2 linked regions of the Hydrogenophaga sp. SL48 genome follow. The main gene of each other region encodes a partner of the protein of the gene in region 2 in a complex. Links are inferred from orthologs where the notes say so. Each region holds a gene or a part of one and is shown on either strand. Other genes may lie near its edges.

The links. Proteins that work in one complex are often made in the same cells at the same time.
Region 1: the proteins of IM738_RS14315 (region 2) and IM738_RS09340 are in contact, whole or in part, in a cryo-EM structure (PDB 9GE8), measured with the Escherichia coli proteins. The link is inferred for Hydrogenophaga sp. SL48 from one-to-one orthologs.

The regions. Positions count from the first base shown.
Region 1 is NZ_CP063400.1:1,962,696-1,967,282, forward strand. The notes cover bases 52-2,756. They hold IM738_RS09340 (arylesterase), read left to right. Parts: upstream 52-934; coding sequence 935-1,579; downstream 1,580-2,756. Other genes in these bases: rlmB (23S rRNA (guanosine(2251)-2'-O)-methyltransferase RlmB), read right to left, coding at 52-140; IM738_RS09335 (ABC transporter ATP-binding protein), read right to left, coding at 220-897; mnmH (tRNA 2-selenouridine(34) synthase MnmH), read left to right, coding at 1,586-2,647; IM738_RS09350 (hypothetical protein), read right to left, coding at 2,755-2,756. Outside these bases: more of rlmB, read right to left, coding at 1-51; more of IM738_RS09350, read right to left, coding at 2,757-2,943; IM738_RS09355 (PLP-dependent transferase), read right to left, coding at 2,975-4,165; IM738_RS09360 (phosphoribosyltransferase), read right to left, coding at 4,171-4,587. UniProt on the Escherichia coli protein: TesA is a multifunctional esterase that can act as a thioesterase, lysophospholipase and protease.
Region 2 is NZ_CP063400.1:3,016,874-3,024,915, forward strand. Bases 2,457-5,562 are described here. They hold IM738_RS14315 (ABC transporter permease), read right to left. Parts: upstream 5,223-5,562; coding sequence 2,691-5,222; downstream 2,457-2,690. Other genes in these bases: IM738_RS14310 (group II truncated hemoglobin), read right to left, coding at 2,457-2,685; upp (uracil phosphoribosyltransferase), read right to left, coding at 5,462-5,562. In the rest of the region: IM738_RS14295 (FKBP-type peptidyl-prolyl cis-trans isomerase), read right to left, coding at 1-171; RadC family protein, read left to right, coding at 292-984; IM738_RS14305 (Smr/MutS family protein), read left to right, coding at 1,162-1,803; more of IM738_RS14310, read right to left, coding at 2,278-2,456; more of upp, read right to left, coding at 5,563-6,094; IM738_RS14325 (formate dehydrogenase accessory sulfurtransferase FdhD), read right to left, coding at 6,152-7,096; IM738_RS14330 (hypothetical protein), read right to left, coding at 7,126-7,482; IM738_RS14335 (formate dehydrogenase subunit gamma), read right to left, coding at 7,502-8,042.

The DNA of each region.
Region 1 (4,587 bases), 1.1 Mb from region 2 along the record:
TCTTTGGCGCGCTCCAGAAATTGGCGCATGCGCGCGTCGCGGCGGGTGGATTCGAAGTAAACCTCGACGACGGATTGGGGCGCGGTTTTCAGACGCACGCCCACGGCGTGAAAGCCGAAAAGCACTTTGGAAGAAGACATGCGCAGATTATCCCCGCGCACCGACCTGAATGACGCCCCCGACATCCGCGTTACCCAGGGCCAAGGGATTGGCTGCGCCTCAGGCTGGCATCTGTTCAGCCTCGGAGGCCTGCCCTGCTTCGATGACGATGCGGCGCTCGCAGCGCTGCGCGATGGCCCGGTCGTGGGTCACGAGCACCAACGTCGTGCCCTGCTCGCGGTTGAGCTCGAACATCAGCTCCATCACCTTCTCACCCGTCGCGAAGTCCAGGCTACCCGTGGGTTCATCGGCCAGCAGCACGGCCGGTTTCACCACAAACGCCCGCGCCAGCGCCACGCGCTGTTGCTCGCCGCCCGACAGCACCTTGGGGTAGTGCCCCAGGCGCTCGCCCAGGCCCACGCGCTGCAACATGGCGGTGGCGGCGGTGCGGGCGTCGCGCCGGCCCACGAGTTCCAACGGCAGCATCACGTTTTCCAGCGCGCTCAGGTTGCCCAGCAACTGGAAGCTCTGGAAAACGAACCCCAGCTTTTCCGCCCGCAAGGCAGCCCGCTGGTCTTCGTTGCGCGCAAAAAGGTCAACCCCGTCAATGAGCACGGTTCCGCTGGTGGGCGTGTCCAGGCCGGCGATGATGGACAACAGGGTACTTTTCCCCGAACCCGACGCGCCAACGATGGCGGCGGTCTCCCCACGGCGCAGCGAAAAGTCGATATCGCGCAAAATGGTCAGCGTGCCCGTGGAGTCGGTGACCGATTTGAACACCTGCTTCACCACAATCATGTCATCCGGCATCGTTTTCGCCTTGAAAGGCTCTCAGTTGAAACGTCGTCACTTTAACGCCCTGCTCTCCCTGCTCGCCTCGACGGGGTCATTGGCCAGCGCCCAGACGGCGAGCAAGTCGGCGGCCGTGCTGGTGGTGGGTGACTCCCTCAGCGCCGAATACGGCCTCAAGCGCGGCAGCGGCTGGGTGCAGATCCTGCAACAACGACTGGTGAAGGAACGCATCCCCGCCCACATGGTCAACGCCGGCATCAGCGCCGACACCTCATCGGGTGGGCGTTCACGCCTGCCCGCGCTGCTCAAGCTGCACAAACCGGCCATCGTTGTCCTTGAGCTGGGTGCCAACGATGCGCTGCGCGGGCTGCCGCTGACCATGACACGCGACAACCTCACCGCCATGGCGCGCCTCTCGCGTGAGGCGGGTGCGCGCGTGGTGATCGTCGGCATGCAGGTGCCGCCCAACTACGGCGGCAAGTACACGCAAGACTTCCGCGAGGTGTTCAAGACGGTGGCGACCGCCGAGAAGGCAGCGCTGGTGCCCTTCCTGCTCAAGGGCGTGGCCGATCTGGCCGACCCGACCCTGCTGTTTCAGGAAGACCGCATTCACCCCAACGAGGCGGCCCAGCCCACGCTGGCCAACAACGTCTGGGCGGTGCTGGCGCCCATGTTGCCGAAACGATAATCGGGCATGCCCGTCCACACCCTGCCCGCAGCCGCCGCCATCCAACAGCTCGGCGATTACGACACCATCATCGACGCCCGCACCGAAGACGAGCACGCGCTCGACCATGTGCCCGGTGCCGTCAACTGGCCCACGCTGAACAATGCCGAGCGGATCACCATCGGCACCATGTACAAGCAGGTCAACGCCTTCGAAGCCAAGAAGCGTGGCGCAGCGCTTTCGGCGCGCAACATCGCGGCTCACATCGAGCGCGAGGTGATCGACAAACCTCGCACCTGGAAGCCGCTGGTCTACTGCTGGCGCGGTGGCAACCGCAGTGGCGCACTCGCGACCATCCTCGGTGCCATCGGCTTTCAGGTGACCTTGATCGAGGGTGGCTACAAGGCCTGGCGGGCCGCACTGGTGGAAGACATTCCAGCGCAGGCCCGGAGACTCCACTACCGCGTGGTCTGCGGCCCCACCGGCAGCGGCAAGACACGCTTGCTGCAAGCACTCAGGGCGCAAGGGGCACAGGTGCTCGACCTCGAAGCCCTGGCCAACCACCGAAGTTCGGTGCTGGGTCACATCCCCGGTGTGCCTCAGCCCAGCCAGAAACGTTTCGACAGCCTGATCTGGGACGCGCTGCGCGGGTTCGACGCGGCGCGACCGGTGTTCGTCGAAAGCGAAAGCAAGAAGGTCGGAAATGTGCGCGTGCCGGACGCATTGATCGACACCATGCGCGAAAGCCCTTGCATCGACCTCGTTCTGTCAGATGACGAGCGCGTGGCGCTTCTGCTGGAGGACTACGATTTCTTTGTGAAAGACAGTGAGCACTTCTGCCAGCGGCTGGAAGCACTCACCGAGCTGCGCGGCAAGGCGGTGGTCGAGGCCTGGACCACACGGGTGCGATCGGGCCAGACACCCGAGGTTGTTCTGGAGTTGCTGACGCAACACTATGACCCGATGTACGCGGCGTCGATCGAGCGAAATTTCAAGTGCTACCGGCAGGCGCAGCGCTGCGAGCTGATCAACCGCTCCGGTGATGCGCTCCGCGATGCAGCCGCCCACTTGATCGCATCACCTGTCTGACCAAGCCCGTCAGGTCGTCCGCCCGACCTTCGATCCGAAGGACCTCCAACCGCTCCAGCTGATCGGGTCGCCAAGGAACGTGCCCGGCAACCTGCCACCTCGAGTGGTCAGGCGGTGGAGCCAGGCTCGTTATTGCCTTCTGGGGAGGGCGCGTCCGCAGGGCTCTCCGCGTCGTTGCCCTCGCTTGCATCGTCGTGCGGCTTGCCAGCGGCTTTGGCTCGCAGCTTCTCTTCCTTCTTCTTTTTCTTGGCAAGTTCGCGCTGGCGTTTTTCGTATCCGTAGTTGGGAGTGGCCAAGTCAGTCTTTCAAATGGTTCAGGAAGGGAGATCAGGCGTTCAGCGTGGCGAGCGCCTGGGCCAGATCGGCGCGCAGGTCTTCGACGGCTTCAAGCCCGATCGCGAAGCGCACCAGGCCGCCTTTGTGCGGCCACTCCTGGGTGCGGATGGAGGAAATGTTGTAGGGCGCGCACAGGCTGATGGGGCCGGCCCAGCTCCAGCCAAGCTTGAACAGCTGCAGTTGATCGCAGAAAGCGTCGATCTGAGCCTGCCTGAAACGCTCGTCGAAGACGGCGCTGAAAAGACACGCGGCAGCCTTCGCATCACGTTGCCAGGTGTGATGTCCCGGTGATCCGGGCAAGGCCGGGTGCAACACCTGCACCACGCCGGATTGCCCCTGCATCCAGGTCGCGAGTTCGCGCGTGGTGGTGTCTTGTGCGGCGTAGCGCAGTGCCATGGTGTTCAGGCCGCGCAGCACGAGCTCCGTGTCATTGCCGCTGACCCCGAGGCCCAGGCGCATGTGCGTCAGGAGCAACTGGTGGTGCAGGGCGTGGTCGCGCGTCACGACCGACCCCATCAGCACATCGGCGCCACCGCTGGGGTATTTGGTGAGCGCCTGCATGGAGATGTCGGCACCCAGCTCGAACGCATTGAAGGCAATGCCCGCACCCCAGGTGTTGTCGAGGGCCGTCAGGATGGGTCGCTCACTGGACCGGTGGGCGTTGGCCTGTTTCACGACGGCCACCAGCGCGGGCAGGTCGGGAAACTCGAGCGTGATGGAGCCCGGCGCTTCGAGCCACACCAGCCGCGTGGCCGGGCCGATCTTGGCGGCCAGGTCGGCCGGGTTCTGCGCGTCGTAGCAACGGTGCGTGATGCCCCAAGCGGCCAGCTCGACGTTGGCAAAGGCCTTGTTGGGGCCGTAGGCGTTGTCGGGGATCAGCAGCTCTTCGCCCTGCTTGAGGAACGCCATGTCCACCAGCGCCACGGCCGAGAGGCCGCTGGGCGCCAGCACGCAATGCGAGCCGCCTTCGACGGTGGCGATGCGCTCTTCGAGGATGAAGGTGGTGGGTGTGCCGTGCAGACCGTAGGTGTAGCCACTCTTGTCCACCCATTCTTGCGTGCGCAAGGCGTGCACGTTGGGGAAGATGACGGTCGACGCCTTGTGCACACCGGGCGCAACGGCGTCAAAGCCCTCGGGCGGGCGATAGGGATGGTGAATGAGGCGGGTGGATAACTCTGACATCGGAATCAGAGTTTCCACTTTTCGAGCAACTGCTCGGGACGCATGCTGTCATAGCCCTCGAAGGGCTGATGGATCCAGGGATTGGTGGGCAAGAACTCCACCGAGTAGTCGGGGGTGAAGGTGGACAACTGTTTGGTCCAGATCACGGCACTGCGCAATTCTGTGATGGGTGCGTAGTTGTTCTTGAGCAGGCCGATCACGGCGTTGAGCGTGTGACCGGAGTCTGCCAGGTCGTCCACCAGCAGCACCTTGCCGGCGATTTCGCCCTTGGGGGTCGTGATGTAGCGAGCGATGTCCAGGTTGCCCTGCTGGGTACCGGCGGCCGCGCGGTAGGAGCTGGTGGACATGATGGCCAGCGGCACGTCGAAGATGCGAGACAGCACATCGCCGGGTCTCATGCCGCCGCGCGCGAGGCACAAGAT
Region 2 (8,042 bases):
CGTGCCCTCCTCCAGACCCAGCAGGCGCTGCTCGATGGCCGGCGACAACTGTCCCGAGCCCAGGCTCAAGGTGGCGGGCTGCCCCTCGAACGTGTCGATGATCACCTGGCCCTGCGGACCGGACATGCGGTAGTGCAGGGTGAGAAAAGAGCCGTCTTGGACTTGGGTCATGGACAAATGGGGGATGAAACAGAGGGGATGGTGGACCGAAACCGCGGAAAACCGCCGGTTCGTGCCCGCCACGCAACAGCCGCTATTGTAAAAAGCGGGCACACCCAGGGAACAACTCACATGAATGGCCTTGCCAGCACCGGACTCAAGAGCCTGCCGAGCGACGCGCGACCGCGCGAAAAACTGCTCGCACGCGGCCCCTCGGCCCTGAGCGATGCCGAGTTGCTGGCCCTGCTGCTGCGCACCGGCATGGCCGGCAAACACGTGATCCAGCTCGCCCAGGAGCTGCTCGACCGCTTCGGTGGCGTGGGCGGCCTGCTGCACACCGGCGCCGAAGCGCTGAAGGTGATCAAGGGCCTGGGGCCGGCCAAACGCGCCGAGGTGGTGGCGGTGCTGGAACTGGCTCGCCGGGCGCTGGCACAGGAGCTGCAGCAGAAGCCCTTGTTCGACAGCCCGAAAGCGGTGCGCGAGTACCTGCAACTGCAGCTGGGCGCCAAAGCGCACGAGGTGTTTGCTGTGCTGTTCCTCGACAGCCAGAACCGCCTGATCGCGCTCGAAGAGCTGTTTCGCGGCACCCTCACCCAGACCAGCGTGTACCCCAGGGAGGTGGTGCTTAGGGCCCTGCACCACCACGCGGCTTCGGTGGTGCTGGCGCACAACCACCCCAGCGGCGAAGCCCGCCCCTCGCGCGCCGACGAGGCGCTCACGCAGACGCTCAAGGCGGCACTGGCGCTGGTGGACGTGCGGGTGCTCGACCATTTCATCGTCACACGGGATCAAGCGGCGTCCATGGCAGAGCTCGGTCTGATTTGACCCCCCTGCGCCGCTGAGCGGCTTCCCCCCTTGGGGGACCACACCCTTGGACCGGCGAAGCCGGATCTTCGGTGTGTGCTGGGTTGGGCACGCGCTCCGGCTGCCTCTGGGCCATCTTGCTCGGCAATGCCGGCTTCAAGGCATTGGTTACTCCTCCTGCGCGAGAATCGCGCCACCATGAAACTGCGCTCGCTGTCCGAACTCAAGACGCTGCAGCAGGTGATCGCCCAGCGGGCGGCCGCCGAGGCGGCGGCGCGCGAGGCGGAGCGCCTGCGCCTGCAGCGGCTGGACCGTGAGAAGCGACTGTTTGAACTGGCGGTCGGCCCGGTGCGGCCGCTGTCCGCTGCGCGGCGCGCGGTGCACCCGCCGCGCCATGTGCCACCCGAGCCGCGACAGCGCCAGCTCGACGAAGACGCCGTGATGCGCGAGGCCCTGTCGGACGATTTCGATGTGGAAACGCTGCTGCACACCGATGACCAGCTGAGCTACCACTGCCATGGGCTGGGGCCGGACGTGATGCGCAAACTGCGCGAAGGCCACTGGAGCATCCAGCGCCAGATCGACCTGCACGGCCTGCGGGTGGACGAAGCACGCGAGGCGCTGGGCCGCTTCGTTCGCGAGTCGCACCAGCTGGGCCTGCGCTGCGTGCGCGTGGTGCACGGCAAGGGCCTGGGCTCGCCGGGCCGCGCGCCGGTGCTCAAGGGCCGGGTGCTGCGCTGGCTGGTGCAGAAGAAGGAAGTGATGGCTTTCGTTCAGGCGCGGCCGGCCGAGGGCGGGGCCGGGGCGCTGGTGGTGCTGCTCAAGTCTGTGGGGCGCTGAGCGCCTTGGGTTTCGCCCTTCGGCGCATGTTGCGGGTGGGCAGGGGCAGGTGGTCCGGGTGCTCGTTCTCCATCCCACCTCTCGGGCGGCTGCGAGGGTGCGCTGCCGTTGCTTCATCAACACCGTTGCAGCGCGCACGCTCTGTGGCAACGGCGAATGGGGACTGCGCCCGCTCACCCAAACCACCTGCCCCGACGTGATGTTTGAGCGAGCCCGCTGGCACGCCCTTCTGTGTTTGAGGACGATGGCGGCTGCCCCGGGCGCAGGCCCCATTCGCCGTTGCCACAGAGGGCGCGCACCCGTTCAGGGTTGACGCCGTAGCGGCTGCGCGCACAACCATCCGACGGCGAGCGTGGGCCGGAGAACGGGGGTGACGCCATCGGCCTGCGCGAGGTGCGACGGAGCAAGCGCGAGGAGAGAGGAAGCCTCTGCACCCACCACAAGCCGTGGCTCGCCAGAAACCCACGGAAGGCTTCAGGCAGGCGTGTTGCGCATCCAGTCGGCGGTCTTGAAGAAGCTGTCTTTCAACCGGCCCCTCAGATCCTCAGGCACCCCGGTCTCGCCCATCGCCTGGTCCATGCACGCCAGCCACTGGTCACGCTCGACGATGCCGATGGCAAACGGCATGTGGCGCATGCGCAGGCGCGGGTGGCCGAAGCGCTCTTCGTAGTGCGACGGGCCGCCCAGCCAGCCGCACAAAAACCAGTGCAGCTTCTGCCGCGCGTCGTCCAGCGTGCTGCCGTGCGCGGCGCGCAGTTCGCGGTAACCCGGCTCGATGTCCATCAGGTCGTAGAAGCGGTCCACCAGCGCCCGCACGCGGGCTTCGCCGCCGATCCATTCAAACGGGGTGGTGGGGGAAACGGGAGATTCAGAAGCGTTCATCGGGGTCACACCGCGGCGCGGCGCAAGGTTTCAACAACGGGGGTTCGCAACACGCTGCGCAGGCCCCACCAGCCAGCCATCAGCGCCAGCACACCGCCCGCCAACGCGCCGCCCAGCGGCACCCAGAGCGACGGCTGCCAGCTGAATTCGAACACGAAGCGCGCCAGCGCCCAGCCCACGCCCATCGCCACCACCGAGGCCAGCAGGCCCGCGAGCAGGCCCACGCCCAACAGCTCGATGCGCTGCACGTCGCGCAGCAGCTTCGAGCTGGCGCCCACGGCCCGCAGCACCGCGAACTCGCGCTCGCGTTCGCCGCGCGTGGCGGTGATCGTGGCCAGCAGCACCACCAGCCCGGCGGCGAGTGCGAAGGCGAACAGAAATTCGACCGCGCGGATCACCTGGCCCAGCACGCGCTGCACCTGCGCGATGGTCTGGCTCATGTCCACGTTGGTGATGTTCGGGAATTGCCGCACCAGCGTGTTGTCGAAGCGCTTGTCGCTGTCGGCCACGCGGTAAGCGCTGATGTAGGTGACGGGCACGTCGGGCATCTCCGCGAGCGGGAAGATGACGAAGAAGTTGACGCGCATGGAACCCCAGTCCACCTTGCGCAGGCTGGTGATGCGGCCGTTCACGGCCACGCCGGCCATGTCGAAGCCCAGCGTGTCGCCCAGCTTGAGGCCCAGCTCCTCCGCCAGGCCCTCTTCCACGCTCAGGCCGTCGGCCTCGTTGGCGGTCCACCGGCCCTGCACCACCTCGTTGTGCGGCGGCTGCACCTCGGTGTGCGAGAGGTTGAACTCGCGCTCCACCAGGCGCTGCGCGCGCTCGCTCTCGTAGCTGTCGGGCTGCACCGGCTGGCCGTTGACCGACACCAGGCGGCCGCGAATCATCGGGTACCAGTCGAACTTGGCGATGCCTCCGTCGCGCAGCGCCTGCTGGAAGGCCGCGCCCTGCTCGGGCTGCACGTTGATGACGAACCGGTTGGGCGCGTCGGGCGGTGTGGCGTTGCGCCAGCTGGCGATGAGGTCGGTGCGCAGCAGCACCAGCAGCACCAGCGCGAGCAGGCCCACGGCCAGCGAGCTGATCTGAACCACGGCATAGGCCGGGCGCGCCGAGAGCTGGCGCGTGGCGAGCACCAGCGCGCGCGGCGCGGTGGTTTCGTTCACGCTGCGCCGCAGCAGCCACACGGCGCCCCAGCTGACCAGGGCGAACACCGCGACCGCCACGGCAAAGCCGCCCACGGCGATGCCACCGAGCTTGAGATCGCGGCTGGCGGCCAGCAGCAGCACCGCAAAACCCGCCACGCCCAGGCCCAGCACGGCCAGCGTCGCGGGCTTGAGCTGGCCCACGTCGCGACGGATCACGCGCAGCGGCGGCACCTGCGCCAGCTGCAGCACCGGCGGCAGGCCGAAGGCCAGCATCAGCGTGAGCCCCATGCCCAGGCCCAGCAACACCGGCCAGACGCTCGCGGCCGGCAAGGCCGATTCGACCAGCCCCGCCAGCAGCAGCACGAACACATGATGAAAGGCGTAGCCGGCGAGCACGCCCAGCACGCTGGCCGCGAGACCGACCACGATGAACTCGAAGGCGTAGGCACGCGCCATCGCGCCCTGCGACAGGCCGAGCACGCGCATCATGGCGCAGTCGTCGAGGTGGCGCTGCGCGAAGCCCCGCGCCGCGATCGCGACCGCCACGGCGGACAGCAGGGCCGCCAGCAGCGCGACGAGGTTGAGGAATTTTTCGGCGCGCGCCAGCGTCTGCTGCATCTCGGGCCGCCCGCCTTCGAGCGACTCCAGGCGCAGGCCCCGCACCTCGGGCTTGGCGATCTCGGCCTCGGCCCAGGTCACGAAGCGCTTGACCGCGGCGTCGTTCCCGGCCACCGCGATCCGGTGGTTCAACCGGCTCGCGGGCTGCACCAGGCCGGTGGCCGGCAGGTCGGCGGCGTTGATCATCACGCGCGGCGCGAAGCTCATGAAACCCGCGCCCCGGTCGGGCTCGACCACGATGACCTTGGCCAACGTGAAGCTCGAATCCCCCAGCAGCAACGGCTGGCCTATCTTCAGGTCGAGCGCGGCCAGCAAGGCCGCATCGACCCAGACCGTGCCCGGCGCCGGAATGTCGCGCGTGACCCCATCGGCGGCTTCGGGCGCGTCCGCCACCCGCAAGGCGCCGCGCAGCGGGTAACCGGGCGCCACCGACTTCAGCGCCACCAGCCGAGCCGCACCGCCGTCTTCGTCGCGCGCCCGGCCCATGGTGGGAAAGCCCAGCGTCTGCACCGTCTGCAGGCCCAGGCTGCGCGCCTGCTCCTCAAAGGCCGGCGGGGGCGCGTTGTCGCTCTGGATCACCGCATCGCCACCGATCAGCGCCCGCGCGTCCCGCGTCAACCCACCCTGCAACCGGTCGGCAAAAAACCCCACCGCCGTCAGCGCCGCCACCGCCAGCGTCACCGCCAGCAGCAGCAACCGCAATTCACCCGCGCGCCAGTCGCGCCAAAGGGAACGCCAGCCGAGTTGCCAGAAGGAAGGGGGTCGATGGTCCATGGCGCGACCTTAACGCATCGGGTTGAACCGCACCCACGAAGGCAGCAATTCCCCGAGCGACGCGCCCGGAACCAGGACACGAAAAACCAACGAAAGGAGTTCGATTCAAAAGCGCGGCGCATCCGGAGCGCGAGGCGCAGAAGCCGGGAACGCGGCGGGTCCGGCTCTGCCGGCCCGCTCGCGTTGCCCCTTGAGGGGCGGAGCCGGTTACACGCAGTGAACCGGCGATGGGGGTGGTTCTACTTCGTCCCGAAGATCCGGTCGCCCGCGTCGCCCAGGCCCGGCACGATGTAGCCGTGTTCGTTCAACTCACGGTCCACCGCCGGGGTGTAGATCGGCACGTCGGGGTGGGCGTCGTGGAAGGTCTTGATGCCCTGCGGGCAGGTCACGAGGCACACGAAGCGGATCGAGCGAGGCTTGGTCTGTTTCAGCCGGTCCACGGCGGCCACGGCCGAGTTGCCGGTGGCCAGCATGGGGTCGAGCACGATCACGTCACGCTCTTCCATGCCGCTGGGCATCTTGAAGTAGTACTCGACCGCCTGCAGCGTGGCCGGGTCGCGGTACAGGCCGATGTGGCCCACCCGTGCGCCGGGAATGACCTGCAGCATGCCATCGAGAAAACCGTTGCCCGCGCGCAGGATGGACGCGAGCACGACCTTCTTGCCGTCGATCACGCGCGACTGCATCTTCTCCAGCGGTGTCTCGATCTCGATGGTCTGCATCGGCATCTCGCGCGTGATCTCGTAGGCCAGCAGGGCCGAGAGTTCGTGCACCAGCTCGCGGAAGCTCTTGGTGCTGGTGTCCTTGCGGCGCATCAGCGTGAGCTTGTGCTGCACCAGGGGGTGATCAATGATGTGGACGTCGCGGCTCATCGGCTAGGCTCTCTCGGCGGGTGGGGGCTGGCCCCAACGGCCGGCGTTGACCTGAGTTTATGCGGCTTCGGATCGTGCGACCGGCGCCGCTCTGCGCTCCGCCACCGGGGCGGCCGGGATCGCGTCGAACACCAGCCGCTGCGGGTGCGTGTAGCAGAGAAAGCGCGTGTGGGTCGCGCGGCCGATGGCGCACAGGCCCACGCGCTCGGCGATCTGCTGGCCCATCTGCGTGATGCCCGAACGCGACACCACGAGGGGCACGCCCATCTGCGCCGACTTGATGACCATCTCGCTGGTCAGGCGACCGGTGGTGTAGAACACCTTTTGCCCCAGAGGCAGGTCGACCTGCAAGGCCATCCAGCCGGCGATAGTGTCCACCGCGTTGTGGCGGCCCACGTCTTCGACAAACAGCTGCAGCTGGTCGTCCACGAACAGCGCGCAGGCGTGCACCGAGCCGGCCGACTTGTAGGTGCTTTCTTTCAGGCGGATGGTGTTGACGATGCGGTTGAGCTGCGACTGGCGCAGCACCGCGTCGGGCGGCAAGGCGATGCGGTGAATCTCGTCCATCAACCCGCCGAACACGCTGCCCTGGCCGCAGCCGGTGGTGACCACGCGTTTGGAGGTGCGTTCTTCGATGCGGTCGATGCCGTGTCGCGTGACCACGGCGGCGGCGCCCACCTCCCAATCGACCGTGATGGACTCGATGTCGCTCACCGAACCCACCAGGCGCTGGTTGAGCAGGAAGCCCAGCACCAGCCACTCGGGGTGGGCACCCAGGGTCATGAGCGTGACGAGTTCGCGCTTGTCCACGTACACCGTGAGGTCGCGCTCGGCGGGGATCGACACCGTGCCGGGCTGGCCGTACTCGTCCACCACCGCCACCGCCCGGGTGAGCGGTGCGATGGCCTGGGTCAATCGGGGCAGGATCGGCACGGGGGAGGGGTCAACAAGGGTCACGGCGGGGAATTCACAAAAGGAAGAAGGCCCGAAGGCCTTCCACATGATGCATCAGCGGGCGTTCAGGCGCCGCATCAGGATTTTTTGGCCGGGGCGGCAGCAGGGGCTGCGGGCGTGGCAGGAGCCGCGGCCGGGGCAGCCGCCGCAGCGGGCGCGGGCCAGACGAAGGGGCCGGGATCGGCACAGGGCGGCGTCGCCGTGGCCGGCTTCACCGGTTTGCCCGAAGCGGCAGCGGTCTTGGCGTAGTGCGCGGCCGCACGGTCCATCGACAGACACAGCTTGTAGCCGTCCACCTTGCCGGTGTGCGCGGTCTTGGCCTTGGCCTCCTCCGCCTTGGCCTTGGCGGCGTCGTCCAGCACGGGGGCGGGCAACTTGGCCATGGCGCCGACCGAGGCGGTGAGCAGCAGGGAAACGAGCAGGAATGATTTCATCGCAAATGTCCTTAAGGGGTCAGGCCTTGGCGGTGGCATCGCCCACCGACGGTCCGGCTGATTGGCTGCGCTGGGCAGGGATCTTGCCGGCCTTGACATCGTCGTACCAGAGCTCGTGGTGCTCTTGAGCCCAGGCCTCGTCGACATAGCCCGTCTTCATGGCGCCGTAAGCGCCTTTCGTGCCGATCGTGCCCATGTAGATGTGGCCCATGAGGAGAGACATCATCACCAGCCCGCACACCAGGTGCAGCATGTGTGCGATCTGCATGTCGCCCCGCAGGTACAACATGCCGGGCAGCAGCTTGTCGAGGAACAGGCCGGAGCCCACCACCACGATGCCGGGGATCGTGATGCCCCACCAGAACAGGCCCTTCTCGCCCGCGTTGAAACGGTGCGAGGGCACTTCCTTGTCCCCCAGCATGCCGCCCAGCTTGGAGAGCCAGACGAAGTCGGCCGCGTTGGCGATGTTGTCCTTGATGAAGGTCACGATCACGATCAGCAGCGACACGGCAAACAGCGGGCCCACGAAGTTGTGCAGGTTCTTCAGTGCAAACGTCAGC